Regions from separate parts of the Paenibacillus anseongensis genome, predicted to be linked through region 1. Evidence: riboswitches for the same ligand, from Rfam matches in the RefSeq annotation. Region 1 holds a riboswitch; the other holds the start of a gene.
What was found. A riboswitch is a leader RNA that binds a small molecule or an ion and turns the genes downstream of it on or off. The one in region 1 is predicted to bind FMN.

Region 1 (12,507 bases):
CGGTGGTGTCGACGCAACGAAGCTGGTTGCGGAATATGGGACACCTTTATATGTGTTTGACGAAGCGCTTGTGCGTGAACGTTGCCGCGAGTTTGTAGATGCTTTCAAAGCGTCCGGTCTCAAATTCCAAGTGGCTTATGCGAGCAAAGCTTTTTGTGTGATGGCGATGTGCCGCATTGTCGAAGAAGAAGGAATGTCCCTCGATGTTGTATCGGACGGCGAGCTGTATACAGCTCTTCAAGCTGGATTCCCGGCTGAGCGGATTCATTTCCATGGCAACAACAAAACGATTGACGAGATCGAGATGGCGATTGATGCGAAAATTGGCTGTTTCGTTGTAGATAATTTTATCGAGCTTCAAATGCTGAACGCCATTGCCGGTGAAAAACGTCAAAAAGTGAAAATTTTACTGCGTATTACGCCAGGTGTCGAAGCACATACGCATGAATATATTTCCACGGGCCAAACGGATTCCAAGTTCGGTTTCGATCTAGGCAACGGTTCCGCATTCCGCGCGGTGGAGGAGGCTTCCAAGCTGAGCCATTTGGAACTGCTCGGTATTCATTCTCATATTGGCTCGCAAATTTTTGAGGTGGAAGGCTTCCGCATGGCTGCCGAGAAAATGGCCAGCTTTGCCGTTCAAGTTCGTCAAGAAATTGGCGTGACATTCAAAGTCATTAACCTTGGCGGAGGCTTCGGTATCCGTTATGTGAATGAAGATACTCCGCTTCCGGTATCCGTTTACGTGAAAGCTATCACGGATGCGATTAAAGACAATTTCGGACGCAACGAATATCCGCTTCCCGAAATCTGGGTAGAGCCGGGCCGCAGTATCGTCGGCGACGCAGGAACGACCTTGTACACCGTTGGAACGGCGAAAGATATTCCTGGTGTACGTAAATATGTATCTGTCGATGGCGGTATGACAGATAACCCGCGCCCTGCCTTGTATGAGGCTGTGTATGAAGCTATGCTGGCGAACCGCGCAACCGAAGAGCCTACGGAGGTCGTATCGATTGCCGGTAAATGCTGTGAGAGCGGCGATATGCTGATTTGGGACGTGAACCTCCCGAAAGTGAACTCGGGCGACGTGCTTGCCGTGTCTTGCACAGGCGCATATAACTATGCGATGGCAAGCAACTATAATCGTATCCGCCGTCCAGGCGTAGTTTTCGTGAGCGAGGGGCAAAGCGATCTCGTCGTGAAGCGCGAGACATTCGACAATATTGTCGGGAACGATTTAATTCCTGCTAGAATGAAACAAGTGAGCAAAACGGTTTAACATAGAACACAGCTGGATTTACAGGCTGAGAAAGGGCTATCCCTCAGGTCTTCAGGACTTGAAGGATAGCTTTTTGTGTGCCCACGAAAATAGAGTTCTCTATTTAGCTGAAAGGCAGATTTGTGAAATGCATCTTTTCATAGTAGAATAAGATATTATTGTCTAAAGGAGTGGACCACAATGGCCAAACAAGCAAAAATTAAACTAGCAGGCGGTGGCGAAGTTCTAATCGATCTTTTCGAAAATGACGCGCCAAATACCGTTGCCAACTTTGAAAAATTAGCAAATTCCGGTTTCTACAACGGACTTGTTTTTCATCGCGTAATCCCAGGATTCGTTGCACAAGGCGGTTGTCCATCCGGCACAGGAACTGGTGGCCCAGGCTACCAAATCAACTGTGAAATCAACCCTAACAAACATGAGCGCGGCTCCTTGGCTATGGCTCATGCAGGCAGAAACACAGGTGGAAGCCAATTCTACATCGCTTACCAACCACAGCCTCACCTTGATGGACAACATACTGTATTCGGTAAAGTGTCCAAAGGTATGGAACTCGTTGATGCTTTCAAAGGCAGAGACTTGATGGAAAAAGTAGAAGTTGTAGAAGTTTAATATCGGAAAATGGGAAGAGCCTGCTGACAGTTGTCAGCAGGTTCTTTTATTTGAGGGAGCTGCTGGACACCAGTCTCTAGTGTCGGCGGTTACTTGAGCTTTGCTTGCAGAATGGCCGTGAATTGATCGGATAAAGACTCTGGAATCCGTCAGAGCTGGGAAATGTGCGATTTAATGGGAATAGCGGCTGTGAGGTCCGTTAGGATGAGGGCAAAGCTTGCGCACGATATGCTGGCGACGGTAAGAAGCTGAGCTCCAATGAGGCGACCACGCATGAACAACTTCAACGATGTAAAACATCGTTGGAAAGCTGCCGAAGGTAGGGGAGCTTCAGAGAGAAAAGTGCAGCAGACATCAGCTAACGGACAGAGATGGCCTTATTTCGCAGAAATAAGGCTTTGTAAAATTCTAACGGACAGGAGAGCCGCTATTCACGATGATTCCGACTAAAATGGCCGTGAATGGACCGAATAGCGACTCTGGAGTCCGTTAGAGCTGGGAAATGCGCGAAATAACGGGAATAACGGCTGTGAGGTCCGTTAGATGAGGGTTGAGCCTGCGCACCACATGCTAGCGACGGTAAAAAGCTGAGCTCCAACGAGGCGACCACGCATGAACAACTTCAACGATGTAAAACATCGTTGGAAAGCCGCTGAAGGTGGGGCAGCTTCAGAGAGAAAGGTGCAGCAGACATCAGCTAACGGACAGAGATGACCTTATTTCGCAGAAATAGGCTTTGTGAAATTCTAACGGACAGGAGAGCTGCTATTCACGATGATTCCGACTAAAATGGCCGTGAATGGACCGAATAGCGACTCTGAAGTCCGCTAGAGAAGAGAATGCTCGAAATAACGGGAATAGCGGCAGTGTGGTCCGTTAGGATGTGGGCAGAGCCTGCACAGGTCAGTATGTACTATTTGGAAGGGGAATATATCCAGTTTTATGCAAATAGTGCTACCGGAAACATAGGCGCAATCGGGTTGAAGCGGTGCAAAATGAGTCGTTTTTTGTAGGGCGAGGTAAAAAAGACCTTGCTTTTTCGATGAGTGAGTGATAAATTTTTCATAAGTTACTTTTCATATGTGTGCAAACCTTCGGGGCGTGGTGAAATTCCACACCGGCGGTGATTTGATGGCAGGCTGATCTGGCTGCTTTCAATTAGTCCGTGACCCGTTTTGAAGCTAGCGGTACCTGATATACAGCTTCGCTACGGCTGACCCGGTGAGAATCCGGGACCGACAGTATAGTCTGGATGGGAGAAGGAATACGCGAACATTAGATTCGCTATGCATGCTTGTACATTTTTTCACGAGAACAAAAATTCGGCAGGTCTATGCTTTGGCATGGATACGTCGTGCTTGTTTGATTTGATCAAAAATGCAGCAAGTGTGGATGGATGAAGCTTCTTCGTGTTACCTAAACAATCTCTGGCCCCTATCCGATATACGGAGGGGTCTTTTTGCATTCTATTTCAAAATAGCTTGGAAAGGCAGTGAACACACATGCATGTCTTGAATGATGAAGCTTATATGAGGCTCGCTCTGCAAATGGCTGAGAGTGCTCTTGGCCAAACAGGGATTAATCCCGTTGTTGGATGCGTCCTGGTAAAAGACGGTCGTATCGTGGGGATGGGGGCGCATCTGAAGCGCGGACATGGCCATGCTGAGGTTCTTGCTTTGCAGATGGCTGGCGAAGAAGCGAAGGGCAGCACGGCGTATGTTACGCTTGAGCCGTGCAGTCACTACGGCAAGACGCCGCCTTGCAGCGACCGTCTCATTGAGGCCGGTGTTGCCCGCGTTGTCGTTGCGGGCACCGACCCGAACCCGCAGGTTGCGGGCACGGGTGTTGCCAAACTGCGCGCCCACGGCATAGACGTGTCCGTTGGGCTGCTGGGAGAGGAAGCCTCGCTCATGAATGAGACTTTTAATAAGTACATCGTCACGCGTATGCCTTTCGTGACGCTGAAAACAGCCAGCACGCTCGACGGCCGCATTGCCTCGAAAACAGGCGACAGCAAATGGATTACGTCGCCTGCGTCGCGCGAATTCGTGCATACCCTGCGCCATCGGCATCAGGGGATCATGGTCGGCGTCGATACTGTCATCGCCGACGACCCGCGCTTAAGCGCGCGCGGCGACGTACCGGCTGTGCAGCCGGTACGGATCATCGCGGACTCGCGCTTGCGAGTCCCGCTGGGCGCCCAGGTGCTCACCGAGCAGGATCGTCAGCCGACGATCCTGCTCGCCACCGCACAGGCGCCCGCAGAGCGGCGTGCCGCGCTGGAAGCTCGCGGCATCACGGTCCTCACCTGCGGCGACGGTCCGCAGGTGGATCTGACGCTCGCCATGCGGCAGCTCGGCGAGCGAGAGATCGGCTCCATCCTCCTCGAGGGTGGAGGCAAGCTGAGCGGCGCCATGCTGGAGCGGCGCCTACTGGATAAGCTGGTGCTGATGTTTGCGCCGAAAATTATCGGCGGCGGGCAGGCAGCACCTATGAACATCACCTTCGAAGGCTTCGCGAAGATGGATGACGCAATTACGCTCGACCGGTTAAAGGTCGAGCAGTTCGGACCGGATGTATGCCTAACCGGGTATCCGGTGTTTAAGAGCTAACGAATGGAGGGCTGTCATGTTTACCGGCATTATTGAAGAAATCGGCCACATGCGCCGCATTCATAGCGTAGGTCAAGCTATGGTATTAACGATTGGCGCAAAAAAGATCCTTGAGGATGTTCATCTGGGAGACAGCATTTCGGTGAATGGGGTTTGTCTGACGGTCATTTCGTTTGACAACGAATCTTTCTCTGTCGACGTGATGCCGGAAACTTACCGCAAGACGAATTTGCGCAAGCTGCAAGCCGGTACACGCGTGAATTTGGAGCGAGCGATGGCGGCAAACGGCCGTTTCGGCGGACACATTGTGCAAGGACATGTAGATTCAACAGCAACGATTATTTCGCGGATTCCAGAAGAAAATGCGGTTGTTTATCGGTTCGAACCGGAGGATAAACACATTTTCCGATATATAATAGCTGGCGGCTCGATCACCATTGACGGGATCTCCCTTACGGTTGTCGATGTCACAGAACGCGATCTGGCGGTTTCGATTATTCCGCATACACTGGCTCAAACCGTTCTGCATGATAAAAAAGCAGGAGATACTATTAACATGGAATGCGATGTTCTGGGCAAATATATGGAACGACTGCTAAAGTTCGGTCCTGCTGATGCCTCGGCGGGTAACGGTAAAAAGCAAAGCACGCTTTCTGCAAGCTTTCTGGCGGATCATGGCTTTATGTAAGGGTAATTAGCTTACAAAGATAGTTCGGTTAGGAGAGGTGAAGATGACAGAAATAAAATTCAGCACGATCGAAGAAGCACTGAAAGATCTCAGTTTAGGGAAAGTCATTATCGCTGTGGATGACGAAGATCGCGAGAACGAAGGGGATTTCATCGCACTGGCGGATAAAACGACCCCGGAAGTGATTAATTTCATGATCAAAGAAGGCCGCGGGCTGGTGTGCACGCCGATTACGGAAGAACGGGCCAAAGAGCTTGACTTGCCGCCGATGGTCGCTAGAAATACCGATTATCATGGCACTGCCTTTACCGTATCTGTAGACCATGTTGAGACAAGTACGGGGATTTCCGCACATGAGCGTTCAAGAACGGTTATGGGCTTGATTGATCCGGATACGAAACCTCAGGATTTCCGCAGACCGGGTCATATTTTCCCGCTAATCGCCAAAAAAGGCGGCGTACTCCGCAGAGCTGGACATACAGAAGCAGCGGTTGATTTGGCTGTTTTATGCGGGTCCTATCCTGCCGCGGTCATTTGTGAAGTCATCAAGGAAGACGGAACGATGGCTCGGGTTCCGGATCTTATGGAAATCGCCAAAAAACATGATTTATGCATCATTACGATTCAAGATTTGATTCACTACCGCAATCAACAGGAGAAATTGGTTGAGCGTGAAGTTGAAATTAAGCTGCCTACGGATTTCGGCACTTTTAAAGCAATCGCCTATACGAATCAACTGGATAGCAAAGAGCATGTTGCCCTAGTTAAAGGAACAATTGACCCTTCCAAACCAACGCTGGTTCGTGTGCATTCCGAGTGTTTAACTGGTGATGTTTTCCATTCACACCGCTGCGATTGCGGTCCTCAACTGGATGCTGCATTAAAACAGATTGATGAAGAGGGCAATGGTGTATTATTATATATGCGACAGGAAGGTCGCGGTATTGGTCTGATCAACAAATTAAAAGCTTATGCTCTGCAAGAGCAGGGATTAGACACTGTAGAAGCGAATATTAAGCTTGGATTTGCTCCAGATCTTCGTGATTATGGCATTGGCGCGCAAATTCTGAAAGATCTTGGCATTACGCAGCTGCGCTTGTTGACGAACAATCCTCGCAAAATTAAAGGGTTAGAGGGTTACGGTCTCGAAGTTGTTGAACGCGTTCCGATTCAAATGCCAAGCAAAGAGGACAACGTTAATTATTTGCGGACAAAAAAACAAAAGCTTGGCCACATGCTGAGCTTCCATGATTCCGGCAGCGGAATCTGATCTTAGATCTTACACTTCAAATAACGGTTTTTATATAGAAAAGGAGAATTTAATCATGGCTACAATTTATGAAGGACATTTAGTATCGCAGAATTTGAAATATGGTATCGTCGTAGGTCGTTTCAATGAATTTATTACTTCCAAATTGCTTGGCGGCGCGCAGGATGCTTTGAAACGCCATGGCGTTCAGGATAGTGAAGTGGATATTGCTTGGGTACCGGGCGCGTTCGAACTTCCGCTTATTGCTCAAAAAATGGCGGAAAGCGGGAAATATGATGCGGTGATTACCCTTGGCGCCGTCATTCGTGGTTCAACGCCTCACTTTGATTATGTGTGCAGTGAAGTTGCAAAAGGTGTATCTGCCATTAACCTGAAAACAGGCGTTCCAACAATCTTTGGTGTTTTAACGACGGATTCTATCGAGCAAGCGGTTGAACGCGCGGGAACGAAAGCTGGCAACAAGGGTTGGGAAGCGGCAGTAACGGCAATTGAGATGGCGAACTTGACGAAACAATTCACTTCCTAATGCTTTCTTATTATCATCTGGAATCACTGCTTCCCAGGCTGCTCGCCTTCCTGATTGCGATGACGCTCCATGATGCTGCACATGCAGGAGTTGCTTGGCTGTTCGGAGACCGGACAGCCCGGGACAGCAAACGTTTATCGCTTAACCCCTTGGTACACTTGGATGCCTTGGGGTTGGCGATGATTGTTTTTGGTCCTTACGGCTGGTCGAAGAAAATGCCGGTAGAGGCTATGCAGTTTAAAAAGCCAAAACTTTATCATACAATTGTGTATGCAGCAGGTCCTTTTACCAATTTGCTGCTCGCTTTGTTTTTCTGGTGGCTCTATTTCTTTCTTCCTGATTTTTTCGGAGGAGCATCCGAGTCGATCACCGTGGAACAATGGCGAGTCTATTTGCAGTACGGCGTCATTGTCAATCTCATGATTTGCCTTATACATATGTTACCGCTTTATCCGCTAGATGGTTGGTATATCCTTAAAGGCCTGATTCCTCCGAAAAATCAAAGATGGATGGATCGCAATCAGCGATATGCACTTTTTCTTGTCATCGTTTTGATGATTACACCTATCGGCCAATGGGCCTTGGAACGTATTTATCCGTTTGCCGCGCAGTTTGTTATGAATATATTTTCACTATGACAAGGGGGAGATTACATGAAAGTTACCTATAAGTTAGAAGCTTTTGAAGGCCCCCTTGATCTTTTGCTTCATCTTATCGATAAAAATGAACTCGACATTTATAATATTCCTGTCAAAGAAATTACAGATCAGTATTTGGCTTATGTACAAGCTATGCAAGAGCTGGAGTTGGAGATTACAAGTGAGTTTCTAGTCATGGCCGCTACACTACTCTCTATCAAAAGCAAAATGCTGCTGCCCAAGCCGCCTGTTATTGAATTTGACGAATATTTTGATGATATGGAAGACGAGCTTGATCCTCGCGCAGAGTTAGTCGCTAAACTTATTGAGTACAGAAAGTACAAGTCTATTGCTGATATGCTTAGAGATAAAGAAGTAGAGCGAAGCCTGGTGTATACGCGTGAGCCTGAAGACTTGACGCCATTCCTGCCGCATGTGCAGGAGAACCCTGTTGAAGGGCTGGACGTTGCTGATTTGCTATTCGCTTTTCAGCGCACGCTTCGCAAACTTGTGAACCGCAATATTGTTACTAGAATTCGAAGAGACGAGATTTCTGTCAAAGAACGGATTAGAGAGGTTATAGATTTGCTAAAAGTGAAAGGCGGCAAGCTGCTTTTCTCGAAATTGTTTGATTATGAAATGACTCGGGAAGAGATCGTCGTCACATTTTTGGCCATTCTTGAATTGATGAAAATGAAAAAAGTCGTATGTTATCAATATCAATTATTTGAAGATATCGTGATTCAAGCCAAAGAGGAGGGTTCAGACATTGACACTCAGTTTTCCACAGATGAAATCGATTATTGAGGGACTCCTTTTTGCCTCTGGTGACGAGGGATTGGATGCCAAACAAATAGCTGAGGTCATGGATCTTGATTTGTACATCGTTCGCGATTTGCTTAAGGATATGCGCACGGAATTTAAACGCAAGGGAAGAGGAGTCCAGATCGTTGAGGTAGCCGGTGCTTACCAGTTAACGACATTGGCTGAGCATGCGCCATATTTTGAGCGACTGGCTTACACACCTTCACGTTCATCCTTATCGCAAGCTGCACTGGAAACCTTATCCATTGTTGCTTATAAACAACCGATTACAAGAGTAGAGATCGAAGAAATACGCGGCGTGAAATGTGATCGTGCTTTGGCTACTCTGGTAGGAAAAGATCTTATATTGGAAGTTGGACGTGCAGATGCAGTAGGAAAACCGATCTTGTATGGTACATCCAAACAATTTCTTGAGTATTTCGGGCTCAGCTCCATCCAGGAACTGCCGGATTCAGGCAGCTTCCAAGGCGAGTTTGATCTGGAGGAAGAAACTCGCATGTTGTTTGATCGGATGGGCGGAGATCAGAAACAGATTACACTCGAGGATGTTTCGGAGGAAACCGAGTAACGATAAATGCATTTCATTTCCTAAATTAGCTCATACTAACTCTACTTGCCAGAAGATCACTTCTGGCTGTGGAGTTTTTTTGTTAAGGGGGAGAATGGGGTTGTTGTGGGTAGGATTCGTGCTTCTAATCGTCATCCTTGCCATTATCATTGCGCTGCTCAGTTTCATTCGGGGAGAGTTTTATTTCTCCAGAGTGAAAGATAATGACACACTTACTGTGGAGATGCGTGCTTTATTTGGATTAATCCGTTATCGCTATGTAATCCCCATCATACAGTTCAAGGGATTCACGAAAGGGATCCTGATCAAATCGGAAATTGTGAATAAAACATACGCAAAGCTGAAAGATGAGAGCAAGGATCATATTACGAAGGACAAAGTAATTCAATTTTATAAGGAAACCAAAGACTTGCTTGTTCATACGCTCAATTTGTATGATTGGACGCGGCAGACTTTAGCTAGAGTGGAATGTACCGAGTTAAAATGGGTAACGCGCGTCGGTGTGGGAGATGCTCCGGAAACGGCTATTACGACGGGAGCCATCTGGGGGATTAAATCGTCGCTCTTAGGCTTTACAATGCGCTATGTTCAGGTGAGGGCAACGCCGCGGGTAGACGTGATTCCGCAATTTAATGAGAAACACTTCTCAACGGAAGTACGGGTTGCTGCCCGAATCCGCGTCTGGCATATGGTTTTTGCAGGCGTCAGGCTGATGGTAAGGGCTGCTAAAGTAAAAGGCGGCATACGCACCTGGATTCAAATGGCTCTGAAAGCAAGGTCAAGATTTAAAACAGCTTCGTGATGTACATAACGATATTCCTCTAAGGGTACTCTAAAAAAGAACCAATATTGGTCTTAGACACTTAAGCTTCCGATGCCAGTTTTTAATGGCGAAAAACGCTAAGGAGGAATATTATCATGTCAGAACACCCGATTCAAGGACTCATGAAAGTCGCCATGGAAAATATCAAGGAAATGGTCGACGTTAACACGATTGTCGGAGACCCTGTTGAAACTCCGGATGGCAGTGTCATTATGCCAATATCCAAAGTTGGTTTCGGATTTGCAGCGGGCGGCAGCGAGTTCGTGACCGATTCTGAAATTGAAATTGAAGGCGGCACGATGGGCAAAAACGATGCATTGAACGCGAAGGTTGCCCTTCCTTTCGGAGGAGGCAGCGGCGGCGGGGTCTCCATTACACCGATTGCCTTCCTCGTTGTTGGTAAAAATGGCGTTAAAGTTGTTCCTCTCGACAACCAAACGCATATCCTGGAACGCCTCATCGATTCTGCGCCGCAGGTTGTAGACCGCATTCAAAGCATGGTCAAAGGCTTTAACACGAAAGCGGGCACAGTGGGAACAAACGGCGCTAACAACGTAACGAATATCGAGAATCAAAATTTCATCGTATAAGAATCGGTTATCGTCTGGGCTGTCCTCTGTGACAGCTTTTTTTTATGCGTGATCACAGCAAATAACGAAGATAAATGTAGACGTGCGCGAGCAGCAATGAAACCAGCGTAATAGGAACGCCTACTTTTAAAAACTCCAAATAACTAAAGCCTTTCCCCTCTTTGGCCGCTAGGCCAGCCACGATGACATTCGCTGACGCACCGATAATGGTGCCGTTTCCGCCTAAACATGCGCCTAAAGCAAGCGACCACCACAGTGTATTGATTGGCGCTGAATCTACGGCAAGGCCAAGCCCATCCGCCATATCTTTGATGAGCGGAATCATAGTTGCGACAAAAGGAATATTGTCGATGGTTGCCGAAGCCACTCCAGAACCCCAAAGGATGAGCAAGGAGGCGCTTTGAATGTTGCCTTCTGTTACATCCAGGGCAAGCATGGCCAGCTTTTTAATCAGTCCAACTTCTTGCAATCCCCCCACTAAGCTAAATAATCCCGCGAAAAAGAAAATCGTCACCCACTCGATCGAAGCGAAAGCTTTCTCGATATCGTGTTCTTTTAATCCGAAAAGCATAAGTAATATCGCACCTGTTATCGCAACGACGGCCGCGTCGACATGAATGACCGCATGAAGCATAAAACCGATGAGGGTCAGCGCTAAAACAATCAAGGATTTGACCATGAGCCGCTGATCTTGGATGGTCTCCCGTTCATTCATTTCCATCAGTTTGGCTTGCAATACGGGATTGGGATGCATCTGTTTGCGGAACATGAGGTAAAGCATGACAAGCGATACAATCATAATAATGAGTGCGATAGGGCCAAGATGAAGGAGAAAAGCATTAAACGTTAAATGCGGATTCGCGGACCCGATCATAATATTAGGCGGATCGCCTATTAATGTAGCTGTTCCACCGATATTGGAAGCAATGATTTCAGCCATCAGAAAGGGGACAGGATTTATTTCCAATATGCGCGTAATCGCGATGGTAACAGGGACAACAAGCAAAACCGTCGTTACATTGTCCAAAAGGGCAGAACCAAAAGCGGTTAACGTGGATAGAACAAGCAGGATCTTCATCGGATCGCCTTTGACGGCTTTGGCCGCGCGTATGGCAACAAACTGAAAGACACCTGTCTGGTTGGTGATACCCACAAGGATCATCATTCCGATTAAGAGCGTGATGGTTTCCCATTCAATGTACTTCTCGAAAATTTTATGAACATCCAGAATACCTGCGAAAACCATGATCACAGCACCCAATAAGGCGATCGCGGCACGGTTGACTTTTTCCGAAATAATGAGCGCATAAGTGACTAAAAAAATAATAAGTGCTATCCAAGTAAGCATAATAAACCTCCATCTTCTTCCATTTTAGTTATGGCACAAGCACGCAGATACTAAACCTTTTTCCCAGTATTATCCGAAAAATGGCAAAAAGGAGCCTGCAATGACAGGCTCCTCCGGTGATCTCGTTATTCAATTCCAACTCATTATACCGATGGTTTCTCCTTTTGTAAATAACAGGACTTGGACATATCCCCATTTCCAAAGCATATACTTGTACAAAGTTTTTGTCTTGTCTATTTGGTAAGTAGGGGGATAACGATGAAGAAAAGAGTCGGGTTCATCATCTTGTGCAGCGCATTGATCAGTCTATTGCTCGCACCTTGGGCGCAAGTGGAAGCAGCGCCGCCAGGCATTCGTACCAATGCGGTTGGTGCCTCGCTCATTGACGTGGAGTCTGGACGCATCCTTTATAGTGAAAAAGGGGACACGCCTATGCGGATTGCCTCCTTGACCAAAATCATGACCGCCATTATCGCGATTGAACAAGGGAAGTTGAACGATAAAGTGAAGGTTAGCAAAACGGCCTTCGGCAAAGAGGGCTCATCCATCTACCTGAAGCTTGGCGAAGAGATGAGACTGCATGATATGCTGTATGGCTTGATGCTTCGTTCGGGGAATGACGCAGCTACAGCCATTGCCGAAAATGTGGGCGGAAGCGTGGAAGGTTTCGTCTATCTGATGAACGAGAAAGCGCGTTCGCTTGGCATGGATCATTCGCATTTTAC
Region 2 (12,507 bases), on a different contig from region 1:
ATGCTTAGCGACTCTGTAAAAGCGGCATTAACCGCTGCTTTGGATTTGCTCACCCAAACGATCCAGTCGATGTCGGGGATGGCTTTGTAAGTAATCAGTTCTTTTTGCTTGGAATTGCTTAGCGCATAGGTTCCTTCGCCTTGCTTTTGACTCCGTGCGTCTGCAACGACAGGCTCTTGCGATAAATCCGCCAACGTTGCGGTCAATGTCTCATTCGGATGATAGATCGGCTTGCCCGCATGATCCAGTACAACCGGATACGCTTCTTTGCCGTAATCGTACTTCGTCACGAGCTCCTTGATCGGCGTAAGCTCCAGCACAGCGAGCACAAACCCATCGGGCTGTTTATTGCCTTTATAAATGGGTACCGCAATGGCGACAGCCGGCTGATTCAGCCCCTCCGGTCCTAGGAAAAGCGACGAGATGATGGTGTTTTGGGCGGTCTGCACCCGTTTGGTGTAGTCCCGATCTTTCACGTCTGTGCCGATCAGCGAATCATTGGCTGTGGTATGCGTAGCCTTGATAAAGCCATTTTGATCTACCACATATATGCCTGAGAAGCCCGCCAAATTCATCTGCAGCGATTGCAGCTTCAACGTCAAGCTCTCGCGCGTCCGAAAAGCCGCATCCGAGGCTGAAATCGTGGCCGCCAGTGTTTCAACCGCATTGCGGTGATAGTACATATAATCCTGCACAGCGTCCCCGAGACGATAGGTCGTCAGCTCCTGGTTCCTATTGGACTCCTGCGTAATATGGGTAATTTGATAAACCTGAAAGGTGCCAAGAATCAGAACCGGAATCATTGCCATGATAGCAAACGTTACCGTCAAATGTGATCGCATGGAATAATGCTTCATAAGCGTTCCCCCGCCCTTCCTTGATCTCTCTATTTTATCATTAGAAAAAATGTAATGAAAATGAAATGTGTTTTTCATCTGCTTTTAATGAACTGGGCCTATAATAAGTCTCAACCCCCCTTTAAAATATATATACTTAAGACCTGCAGCCCGTTGCTGTGGGTCTCTTTTTTTACTTCCAGCAGCTTGGATCCCGTGTATGACCTTGCTATAATGTATAGATACTAAACAAAAAGGGCGGCTAAACCATGAACCAAGATCTCCTCATCACGTACAAATTTCGCGAAATTAAAAATGCCCTCTCCTCCTATTTGACGCAGGTGCTTCCCCATTTTCATATTTCACCGATCATGATGTATGCGTTAGAGTTTCTTCGCAAGCATCCGGACTGCATCGCCGTTGATATAGCGAATGAATTTGGCCTGACTCGGGGAGCGATTACGCAACTGCTGGATAAATTAGAGGAGCAGGAGTTAGTGATTCGCAAGCCTCATCCTACTAGCCGCAGAAGCCTAATGCTGCAAGTAACGGACAAAGGAAATAAGCTTATAAACGATATCTTGGAAGCATATAATAACAAAATTGAACAACTCTTCACGCCCTATACTGAAGATGAGCTTGCGCAGCTCAAAAAGCTATTGGAGAAGCTGCCGCTATAGCATGAAAATCCCGACACGCCCGCGTTGGGATTTTTTAAATGTCTTGACTAATCAGTTGAATTAACATACTGTATAGTCATTAAACAGTTTAATAATTTAACATTCGGAGTGATAAATGATGAGCAAAAGCAAAGTTATCGCGATTACCGGCGCCTCCTCTGGCATCGGATTAGCGACCGCCCAGAAATTTGCAAAGTTAGGCTGGACGGTGTATGCCGGAACACGCCATGTGGACCGTGATCGGGAGCAGCATGGGCACCTTGCCAATCTTCATTTTATAGAAATGGAAGTAACAAGCCCTGAGTCGCTGGAAAAAGCATTTGCTGAGATCGACCGTAATCACGGTTACTTGGACGTCCTGTTCTGCAATGCCGGTTTTGGTTTTTTAAGGGCATTAGGACAAGCAACGATGGAAGATATTCATCGGGTTTATGACACAAATGTATATGGGGTTATGCATACGATCCGCGCTGGCCTTCCGCTTTTGCGTAAATCAGATGCCGGACATTTGGTAGCAACAACAAGCGTTGGCGGGCTGGTGGGACAACCTTTCAATGAAATTTACTGCTCGGCTAAATTTGCCGTTGAAGGCTTATTAGAAAGCTTAGCCACCTACTACAAGCCTACCTTCAACATTGATGTTACGCTGCTTGAGCCCGGCGCCATTGCCACTAATTTTAACCAAACGGTCCTTGGGCATGTTCAAGAAACCGGGGGCATTCTGGAAGATGAATATAAACCGATCATCACGCAATATTTGGACGCCTTCTCCAAACGGAACTCGGTGCCCCAAACGTCGGAGTCGGTCGCCGAAGTCATGGTGAAGCTGATGGACATGGAGCCGAAACCGCTGCGCATTCGCACCTCAGAGGCGGCGGAAGCTTTTGTAAAATATAAGGTCAGCCAAGACCCTACCGGTTTGGACGGGATGCTGAACACACGCAAGCTGCATTTGAATTTATAAAAAAATCAGGACCCGCCTAACCGTTCGACGGATAAGGCAGGTCCTTTTGTTTTTTACACATGCGCAATAAGCTGGCCTTCTTTGACGGTAACGTCATAAGCCGTAAGGCTTTTGGTCGGAACATTCAGGCATGCGCCTGAGTGTAGATCGAATGTCCAGCCATGCATCGAACAGACGAACTCCCCCTTTTCAGCCTCCACAATAGCGCCGGCATGCGGACATCGGCTGGATACGAGCCGGTACGTCGCTTGATCCTCGGCTTGAATTAACCAATACAAGTTCTTATCGAACACAACTTCTGCGGGCAGCTTGGTGAAACTCTCTACAGGCCCTAGCAGCACTTCTTTCATGTAGACACCCCTCTGTTCATTCTATTCCAGCATACAGTTTACTACATTTTCGACATGACATTTAACACCTTATTGGATGAAATCCAACGAATCGGCCAATTAAGCCGCAAAATATTACTTTTCATTGGATGAATTCCAATGGAACCACCTAATCCTACTTGATTTTGCCCCCTTCCATGCCATCTCGTTGGAATTTATCCAATGACATAACCAATAGGAATCTCCAAATACGAATTACATTGGATTACGTCCAATGAACCCCTGCACGCTCCATATCAAAGCTTCAGCACCCATAAAAGCAACACATAATTTCCCACAATGTTACGATAGGATGTCCATAATCTTACGGTACATTTAGGTTGTAAGGGAGAGGCACTCACCTACATACCCCAAAATTGAGAGGAGTTTTCTACAATGAAAACACAATGGAAACGTCGCGCAAGTCAAGCTAGTCTGCTAGCTTTTATGGTAACAATGGCTTTCGGAGCAGTAGGCAGCGCATCAGCGGCTGACACGACTACAACAGATACCAAAGCAAGCACTGCAATCACATCAGCAACACCGATAATGGCAACCAGTGCGGTTCAACTAGGCACAAGCTCAAGCGGCCTATTGCTGCAACCAGCTCATGAGCGCAACTATTTGAAGCTGCTAGTCAGCAACTATGCTCCTGAGAGCTTGGCCGACTGGAAACAAGCGTTAGAGGATCGGAAACAAGCGGAAAGCGAGATGCCGAAACCTGCTTTTTCCAAAACAATGGTAATTAAAAGCGCCGCTACGATTCAGCCGGCTACCCAAGGTACATTGGAAACTAAAATGTTCAAACTCGATCCTGCTCAGCCGGCTCCAACTTTACCTGACGGCGAAGCGGCTCAATTAGTCCCGAGTAAAGAACTTAAGACGTTCACCATTATCAAAAAAGACGGCGCGGACGCTACCGCGACCATCCAAGCACTTCCACTTGAGGGAACAGCTATCTCTGGTGATATAATTAAAGCGGAACCATCTGAAGCGTTCAAGCGCCAGCAAAAACTAGCGGAAGCTGTCGAAGTTGACGATGCAGCAACTATTCAAAGCCTGCTGCCTGAGCTGCTCACGGATTACAAGAAAGAAACAGAATCGCTGCGCAGCCTTGCAAAAACATTGAAAGAACAAGCTGCAAAGGCTGATGAGAAGTCAACAGAGAAAACGGAAGAATCGAACTAACTTTCCATATAGATAAAAAAACAAGTTGACCTTTCCGGTGGACCGAACGCAGAAATTGTGCGAACGGCTCCACCTTTTCCCCATCGCTGATTAGAAAGAAGGAGAAACTGCATGTATCGCATTCATTTAGTAGAAGACGAAGAGCATCTCAGGGGCGTTCTGGCCGCCTATTTGGAGAAAGAGGGGTGGCAAGTGCGTTCGTTCGCTGACGGGACCTCGGCAAGATCCGCCATATCCGAGCGGCCGGACTTGTGGGTCCTCGATATCATGCTCCCCGGCGTAGACGGCTATCAACTCATGCGCGAGATTAAGGCGGATCAGCCGGCACAGCCCGTTATTTTCATATCGGCGCGAGACGCGGATATTGATCGGATCGTTGGCCTGGAGATGGGTAGCGATGACTACTTGGCCAAGCCTTTTTTACCTCGCGAGCTCGTCATTCGCACTCGTAAGCTGCTGGAGCGCGTGTACGGCGGACACCCTGCCGGCCTGATGCCTGCGCAGCTGGAACGCCGCTCGAAGCTGAATGTGGCTCCTTATCTGATCGATGAGCAAGCACGCACCGTAACTGCTGAGGATGGCAGCAAGCTGGAGCTTACCTCCAAGGAATTTGAGCTGCTGCTCTATTTGGTAAGCCATCATGGGCAAGTGCTGGAGCGTGAACAAGTGCTCCAAGCTGTTTGGGGAATCGACTACTTCGGAACAGACCGGGTCGTGGATGATTTGGTGCGCAGGCTTCGCCGCAAGCTGCCGGAGCTGCGACTAGAAACCGTATACGGATACGGATACAGGATGGTGAAAGCATGACGTTCCGATTAGGACAATGGCCGCTGGCCATGAAGCTTTGGGGAGCATTCGCGGCTTTAACGCTGCTCATTTTTACACTGCTTGCCGTTCTGCTGCCTTGGACGTTGAAGGGATTTTTTACAGAGCAGCTGTATGATATTTTATTGGATACACAAAGCGGGCTTCGTATGGAAGCAACGACGTTGACGACACCGACCCTAACCCTGGCTACAAAGGGTACAACCACGCAAATGACGAATATCATAACGGACGTAAAAGCATTAACACCTATCAATCAGGCTGTCCCTGATGCTGATGCCTTACAAGCGGAAACAATGCCGGAGGCGACTAGCATACAAATGGGCAACGCTATGCCTATTATTCCATTGGAAGCCTCTATTGCAACGAAGGTGATGTCTCCCTTTACAGCAACTTTGAGCGCTCCGGCGATCCGGCATTTTACGATTAGCGGAACCCAAGAGTCACTGGCCCTTAGCAAGGCGTTCACGAGCGGCGAGCCGTTCATGCAAGCGATGGAACAGGATGCTTTTGCCCAAAAACAGCCCGTTGCCAAATATACGACCATTATTGATAAAAAAAGTATCTTTTACGTGATTCGCAAAGAGCTTGTTCAAGGCCAACCCAGCTTTATCGTTTCTTATGCCTGGGGCAATTATCGCAACGATCTGGTCATGACCATGTTCGGCAGACTTATGCTGATGATGGTCGGTCTCATCGTGATTTCATGGCTGCCTTGTCTGATCATCGCCCGCTACTTCACTCGTCCGCTCGTTCAGATGGAGCAGCACGTTGGACGTATGGCTGAACGAGATTGGCATGACCCGATTGAAACCGGGCGCAAAGATGAAGTGGGACGACTGGCCAAAGCGATTGAAGCGATGCGGCAGCGTCTCGTGCGCCAGGACAAGGCGCAGCAGTTCTTCCTCCAGCACACTTCTCACGAGCTGAAAACCCCGGTCATGGTGATCCGCAGCTATGCCCAGTCCATTCTCGACGGCGTTTTTCCGAAAGGGACCTTAGGCGAAAGCTTGGGCGTCATTCTGAAGGAGGGCGAGCGCCTCGAGAAGCGAATTCGCGACCTGCTGCTGCTCAACAAACTGAACTATGTCACCGCTCGCGAGAAGCCGTTCCGCCCTTTCGAGCTGCACGAGGTCATCGAAGATGTGGTTGAACGGCTGCGCTATCGCCGCCCTGAAATCGAGTGGGAGATAGAGCTCCCCCCTGCTACCTTGCACGGCGATCCCGATCAGTGGAAAATCGCCTTGGAGAACATGCTCGACAATCAGCTCCGCTATGCCAAAAGCGGCATCCGGATTCTCCTCACGCCGCCATCCCATGGCGATGGTAAGGAAGCTGCAGCCGGATTCTCGCGGCTGCAGATCAGTAACGATGGTCCGCCGCTCGATCAGGCGATTGCGGACAGCCTCTTTGAGCCCTTCCGCTCTGGCGGGGACGGCCAGTTCGGGCTTGGTCTTGCCATCGTGAAGCAGATCATGGACCATCACGGTATGATGGTGCGCGCCGCGAACGAGCGAGGCGGGGTTTCCTTTTACCTTGAGCCTGGTGAAACAGCGCAAGTGGATCGTAAACTCAAGGTTCCGAAGGTTTCTTGAGGTGCTTGGGTTTGAGAGGCAGGCAAATAAAAGAGGCTTCCCAAGGTCAAGGTCGTCATGTGACCGAGGGAGAGCCTCTTTTTCGAGCTTTATGCCGCCGTTTTGCTCTGATTGCGGCTCATGACCCACAGGGTGAGCCAAATCACGATGAAGCCGGCTAGCTGTCCTACCGTTAGCTTTTGGCCGAAAACAAGCCAGTTCACGCAGACGCCAACCGCTGGAAACGCAAGCTCCGCCAACGTTGCGAAAAACGCCTTGGTCGAGGTCAGCCCTTTATAATAGAGGAGCATGGAGAGCAAGCCCGGGAAAAACGCCTGGAACAAAAGGTTAACGGCAATAAGTATCAAACCTCCGCTAGTTCCGGTTACATGCCAAGCATCGCCGCTAGCCACAAGTACGACCGTCAGCAACGGGATGGCAAGCAGGAAGCGCAGCGAAGTAACAATGGGGAAGTCGAGCTTTTTCTGCAGCAAGTACTTACCCATGACCGTCGAGCCGCCCCATAAGCCTGCTGCAAGAATAGAGAATAAGCAGCTTATGGTTCCTAGATCTTTGAGGCCCATCTCTGGCGACGAAAAGCCGAATGTCAGCAAATACGTGCCTAGCAGCGCCACCGCAATATAAGCAAAAAATTTAGAAGGCAACGTCTCTTTGAGCATTACGCGAGCTAAAATAATAGCGAATAAGGGCTGTAATTTTTGTAAAAGCAGTATCGCGTTCGCATTACCATGCGAGAAAGCAGCAGTAAACAAGATCGTTGCTATCGCCGATCCGCCCCAGGAGATGAACAGCAGCGCGCCGATGACGCCCAGCGAAAGCTTACCGATCAAGGTTTTCCGGTACTTCACGAGTATTGGCACCGCATAGCAGGCAAGGAGCAGGTGCTCAATAAATACGATTTGCGCTGATGAAAAGCTTTTTAACAGCAAGATCCGAAATAGCGGGTCGAGCCCCCAAAGCGTAGCTCCTAACGCCACATACCAAACTCCGCTGATGCCCCCTGAGCGCGCTGAAACCACATTCGCGTGCTTTGTTCCTAACTTAACTACATTTTCCAATTCAAAAACCTCCTAAGGATTTTTTGAATTGAACCCTCTGAAAAGAGACAATGCCCCCGCTTCATGATCAGCGGGGGCATTGACAAACAGACCTGTCAAATACCTAAGTTTTTGACAAGCTGTTTTTCACCTTCTCCCATCCGGACTATAACCGTCGGCCCTGGATTCTCACCAAGTCAGTCCCAGCCTAACAGGCCGGGAGTCGCGGGCTTGAGATACATCTGCACGTATCCTCACCGCCGGTAGGGAATTGCACCCTGCCCCGAAGGTTCAATTATTCAATTTGTGGTCACTTACAAAACATAAGTGATATTTATTCCTGAATATTAGCACCATAAAATAAAAAAAGCAAGGATTTTTCATCCGTGCTTCCTTGCTTTAAGCTAAGCAATTGCCACTCATTTTCCGATATATAACGTGTTAGCCCATTAATCATAAAGGAGGAAACTCATGGATGTTCCTGCACTTTCCATGTCCGTAGCTCAGGGCAGCTTAGCTCAAGCTGTACAAATACGGGTTCTTAGCATGGCTAAAGATCAATCCACGCAACAAGCCCAGCAAATGGTTCAAATGATGCAACAAAGCGTTCAGCCAAATTTGGGTGGGAATCTGGACATTCGTGTCTAGTTTTACCCTTTGGAGAAGGAGAATGAAGAATTCTCCTTCTTTTTTGCTGTTGATGCTGTATAATCGTGACATCAAGCATGCTGCCTTTACTTCATTTTAGCAATCGGAATATGGAAATAGAGAATCAAGAAAACCACACCAGCCACACACAGCAGCCACGCCCATAACGGCCTCGTAAAATGCAATCGCAACCCGATGAACATGAAAACCCAGACCGCAATTGACCACCAAAAATTCCAGTTGTTATGATAGGTAAGCATTTTTATTAACAGAAATAGTCCTTCAACGCAGGTAAATACAGCCGACCAAATGGCGATATAAATGACTTGTCTCAGTGGACGCGACTTGAGAGGATATTTGTGCAAGTACACCATCACTATGCAAGGAAGATTACTAAAAGCAATCATAAAATCTGCGATTGTATGATTAGGCGTTACCGCGGATTTATGAAAAACCCATAATGAATAATTATAGCTTAGAAGGCTAACGAGAAAATCCACGCAGATGGCAAAAAGAATCGTTGGATAATAGGTCTTCCAATTTCTCCAATCCCCAAAAAGCCAAGCTGCAATCAAGCATAACAAGGCCATGATTACAGGTAAATATGAAACAATCAACTCTGTTATGTGACCCATCACTTAGCTCCATTCCATCATCAAACTTGTGCTGCCTCCATTCAACCCTGCGATCCTGTGGTTATTATTTCTATAAATGTTGTTTCGTATGAAGCAAAAAGCAATTAACTTACCTTTTTTCGCACTCACGCCGTTTTTCGTCGTTGCAGCAATGCTTTCAAACTATCCAAATTCGCACAAATTGTCCCGGCAATGACGGTTACCACACCTACAGCTGTGAGCCAAGTGATGCTCTCTTTATAAAACACGACCCCCACCGCCAAGGCAATCAATGGAGAAATATAAAGCCATGTCGCTGGAAATACAGGATTCGTTTTGGCCACTAACCAATAGAATAGACTGTGTCCCACCATGGAGCCAATCACGATTAAATACAGCAAAGAGCCGGCTGCTTTTGGAGAAAATAAACTCTGAACGTTCACAGGTTCTGTAAAAAATGAAAGAATCAGCAGCAGCAACCCTCCGCATATCATCTGCGCCGCGTTCAGGGCAATCGGCGACGACTCAGGAAATTGCTGAATAACCTTTTTGGAATATAGAGCTCCCATACAATAGAACAGTTCTCCGACCAGAATCGCCACGCTCCCGATCACCCAAATGATGTTTGCGGATACCGCAAGTTGTGGCAGCAGAAGGATGATAATACCTACAAAGCCGAGTATGCAGCCAAATACAGAGAGCCTTGTCGTCTCCAGACGCAATACGAAGGTTTGGAGCACGAGAATCATAATCGGCCCAGTAGCCGATAAGACGGCCGCAATCCCGGAAGACACATATTGCTCCGCCCAGTACAAGGTTGAGAATGTGCCGAATGTGAGACCGATGCCCGTAAGCAGCATCTCTTTGCGAAATAAAAGAGTCAGGGTCGCTTTTTTCCGCCACACTAACCAACAGAACAATAGCATTCCTGCAATAAAAAACCTCAAGCCTGCTGAGAAAAATGGCGGTGCTGAAGCATCCACCCCAACCTTAATCGCCAGAAATGTCGTACCAAAAATTAGACAGATAAGTAGATAATTAAAAATGATCATGACTGTTCTCCCCCTCTTGGTATGTATCATACTAGGTAAGCAACAGAACAGATGCATGACACTAGAACAGTTTTCCAATGATTGTTGTATCATAGAGTAAACAAAGGGGGAAAATCGGATGAAGACGCAAGGAACATCTGGAAAGGAAGCTACTCTGCTTTTCAGACAAACTTATGAGTATATGGTTACCCGCATGGATCGCGGCGAGTGGCAAGCCCATGACAAGCTCCCCTCCATCCGGCGTCTTGCCGAAGAGCTGCAGGTGCACAGGCTGACCGTTTTTCGCGCTTATCAGATGTTGAAACAGCATGAGAAAGTTTACGTCAAAGAGAAATCCGGTTATTACGTAAGCCCCTGCAAGACAGAGGAGCAGTCCCATACAGAGCATGCGGAAAAAGGTCGTTCGTTCACCGTGTCCAACGCTCTAAAAAACTCCCTGTCCGAAATTCAGCAAATCCCTGTCACGTACCAATTCTCACAGGCTTTGATCGATCCCAACTTGCTGCCGAATCTTTTTTTGTCCGAACATGTGAAAAAAGTTTTCGACATTTATCCAAAGCTCATGGGCACCTACTCCAACGCACAAGGGGATGAGGAGCTTCGCGAGTATCTCTGCCGATACATGGTTCGGCATCATAACCTTCAGCTCGCTGCAAGCGATCTTTTGATTACCACAGGCGGTCAGCAGGCCATCGACCTCATCTCGCGGATCTATATCCGCCCCATGGATCCGATCTTGGTTGAGCGGCCGACGTATAGTGCAGCGCTTGATATTTTCCGCCAGCAGGGAGCGCGGTTTATTCCTGTCGAGATCAGCCCGGACGGCTATGATCTGGCGAAACTCGAGAAGCTTATGGAGAAGCATAAACCACGGCTGTTTTATATGAATCCTACCTTTCATAATCCTACCGGGTACACGGTTCCGGCCGCACAGCGCAAGCAGCTCGTTGATCTGGCTGAACGCTATCGCTGTCTGCTGATCGAAGATGACGCCATTCACGAGATGTACTTGGACCAACCTCCTCCTTCGCCTATGCTGACTTATGACACGGAAGGCTGGGTCGTGTATCTCCGCAGTTTTAGCAAATATATCGCGCCTGGGCTGCGAATTTGCGCCGTCATGGGAGGCACGCATGTCATCCAATCACTCATTACGGCCAAATCATTAGCTGACAACGGCACACCGCTCGTCAATCAGAAAATGTTCCTGCATTATTTCGAATCTCCTAGAATGCAGCAGCATTTGGAGAAACTGCGTATTGCCCTGCAGATCCGAAAAGAAATTGTAGAGCAGGAGCTAGCCTCTACCGGATGGCGCTGGGTCAGCCCTCAAGGCGGCTTCAACCTGTGGCTCCAGCTCCCGGACCATATCCCGGCCCAGCAGCTGCTAGAGGAGTGCCTCCGGCAATCGGTCTCCTTCGTACCTGGTGTGATCTGCGATCCGCTCAGAGAGATGAGCTCCTGGATCAGGTTAAGCTATTCCTTCATAAATGAGGAGCATTTACGGGATGGCGTTAGACGGCTTATCGCTATCGCGGGGCGTTATGCGAGCGATGGGGAGTGTTAGTGTGAGGTTAGCATGAAAATCCAGAACGCAGAGGAACTACGGGGCGCTATTTGTTCCAGAAACCACTATTTGGCATATCTAAAGGAACTACGATCCTCTATTTTGCTAATAATGGCACTAATTCAGCTTGGTGATGAGAAATAAGACCCTGCAGTTCCATCAAAACAGGAAAAAGGATGGCTATAGCCAAAATAGCGCCCCATAGTTCCCCTGCCCCAGCACGTGTAAAATTTTACACTATTGCAGAAACTAACCCTACATTTACGACTCATGTCTAGGGGCCTTTTAACGTGATTTTAATTACGAATCTACTTTTCGTTATAGCAGCAATTGTTTCACGAGCCTATAAGCAGTGGAATAAATACTACGACGTCATGCTTTTTGTCTCTTTTTGCAATTTGCTTTACAATTTTCTGTGTCATGATCACATGATCTGGTCGTTTCACCCTGATTTATTGTTAAACCACAAAACGGCCGACCTTGTTAACACTTTCCTGCTGCTCCCAAGTACAACACTGCTATATCTAGCTTTCTTTCCTGCCGCCAAACGCACCCAGGTAATTTACTATTTCCTGTGGGTAATCGGTTTTTCGGCGCTTGAATATCTGTGGTATGCTTACGGCCGGATCACTTATCAGCATGGGTGGCACTTTATATGGTCGATTGCTTTTTACTTCTTCATGTTCTTGGCCATCAGACTGCTTCATAGTCATCGAGCTGCCGGGCTGCTTCTTTCTGTTGTGACCGCCACATTTTTGATCATTTATTTTCATATCCCTATCTGGAAACAAGAATAAACGTCTTCACCATCCTTCAAAAATACAAAAAAGGGGTGCCCCGCGAGTCTGCAAAAAGACCAACTGGGCACCCCTATTCGTATTAAGCTTTAACTTTCGCTTTAATTTCTTCAAGCGGCTTATGATTGCCGTATTTCGGATACTCACGTGTGGACGGAGCAGCCCACTGAACCGCATTGGAGATTACGCGGCGGATTTGCTCATTGTAGTAAGTACGGTAAGTCTCATGACCTGGACGGAAGTAGAAAATCTTCCCGTTTCCACGGTTAAACGTGCAACCGCTGCGGAATACTTCTCCGCCTTCGAACCAGGAAACCATGATCAACTCATCCGGCT

Region 2: linked by a shared signal. The riboswitch ahead of GON05_RS28800 (DMT family transporter) and the one ahead of ribD (bifunctional diaminohydroxyphosphoribosylaminopyrimidine deaminase/5-amino-6-(5-phosphoribosylamino)uracil reductase RibD) in region 1 are both predicted to bind FMN.

What each region holds. Positions count from the first base shown of each region.
Region 1 is NZ_WSEM01000015.1:168,013-180,519, forward strand. It holds gene lysA (diaminopimelate decarboxylase) at 1-1,282, shown strand, start outside; gene GON05_RS15655 (peptidylprolyl isomerase) at 1,463-1,894, shown strand; gene GON05_RS38845 (hypothetical protein) at 2,153-2,344, shown strand; FMN riboswitch at 2,981-3,162, shown strand; gene ribD (bifunctional diaminohydroxyphosphoribosylaminopyrimidine deaminase/5-amino-6-(5-phosphoribosylamino)uracil reductase RibD) at 3,397-4,506, shown strand; gene ribE (riboflavin synthase) at 4,523-5,194, shown strand; gene GON05_RS15670 (bifunctional 3,4-dihydroxy-2-butanone-4-phosphate synthase/GTP cyclohydrolase II) at 5,238-6,464, shown strand; gene ribH (6,7-dimethyl-8-ribityllumazine synthase) at 6,520-6,990, shown strand; gene GON05_RS15680 (site-2 protease family protein) at 6,990-7,628, shown strand; gene GON05_RS15685 (segregation and condensation protein A) at 7,644-8,435, shown strand; gene scpB (SMC-Scp complex subunit ScpB) at 8,419-9,021, shown strand; gene GON05_RS15695 (DUF2953 domain-containing protein) at 9,116-9,823, shown strand; gene ytfJ (GerW family sporulation protein) at 9,940-10,434, shown strand; gene GON05_RS15705 (ArsB/NhaD family transporter) at 10,487-11,782, opposite strand; gene GON05_RS15710 (D-alanyl-D-alanine carboxypeptidase family protein) at 12,041-12,507, shown strand, end outside.
Region 2 is NZ_WSEM01000030.1:18,774-31,280, forward strand. It holds gene GON05_RS28765 (sensor histidine kinase) at 1-857, opposite strand, end outside; gene GON05_RS28770 (MarR family winged helix-turn-helix transcriptional regulator) at 1,106-1,516, shown strand; gene GON05_RS28775 (SDR family oxidoreductase) at 1,635-2,480, shown strand; gene GON05_RS28780 (Rieske (2Fe-2S) protein) at 2,534-2,830, opposite strand; gene GON05_RS28785 (hypothetical protein) at 3,245-4,036, shown strand; gene GON05_RS28790 (response regulator transcription factor) at 4,148-4,843, shown strand; gene GON05_RS28795 (HAMP domain-containing sensor histidine kinase) at 4,840-6,456, shown strand; gene GON05_RS28800 (DMT family transporter) at 6,546-7,475, opposite strand; FMN riboswitch at 7,639-7,788, opposite strand; gene GON05_RS28805 (YjfB family protein) at 7,965-8,141, shown strand; gene GON05_RS28810 (CBO0543 family protein) at 8,228-8,776, opposite strand; gene GON05_RS28815 (DMT family transporter) at 8,902-9,807, opposite strand; gene GON05_RS28820 (aminotransferase-like domain-containing protein) at 9,926-11,374, shown strand; gene GON05_RS28825 (CBO0543 family protein) at 11,665-12,171, shown strand; gene GON05_RS28830 (ThuA domain-containing protein) at 12,254-12,507, opposite strand, start outside.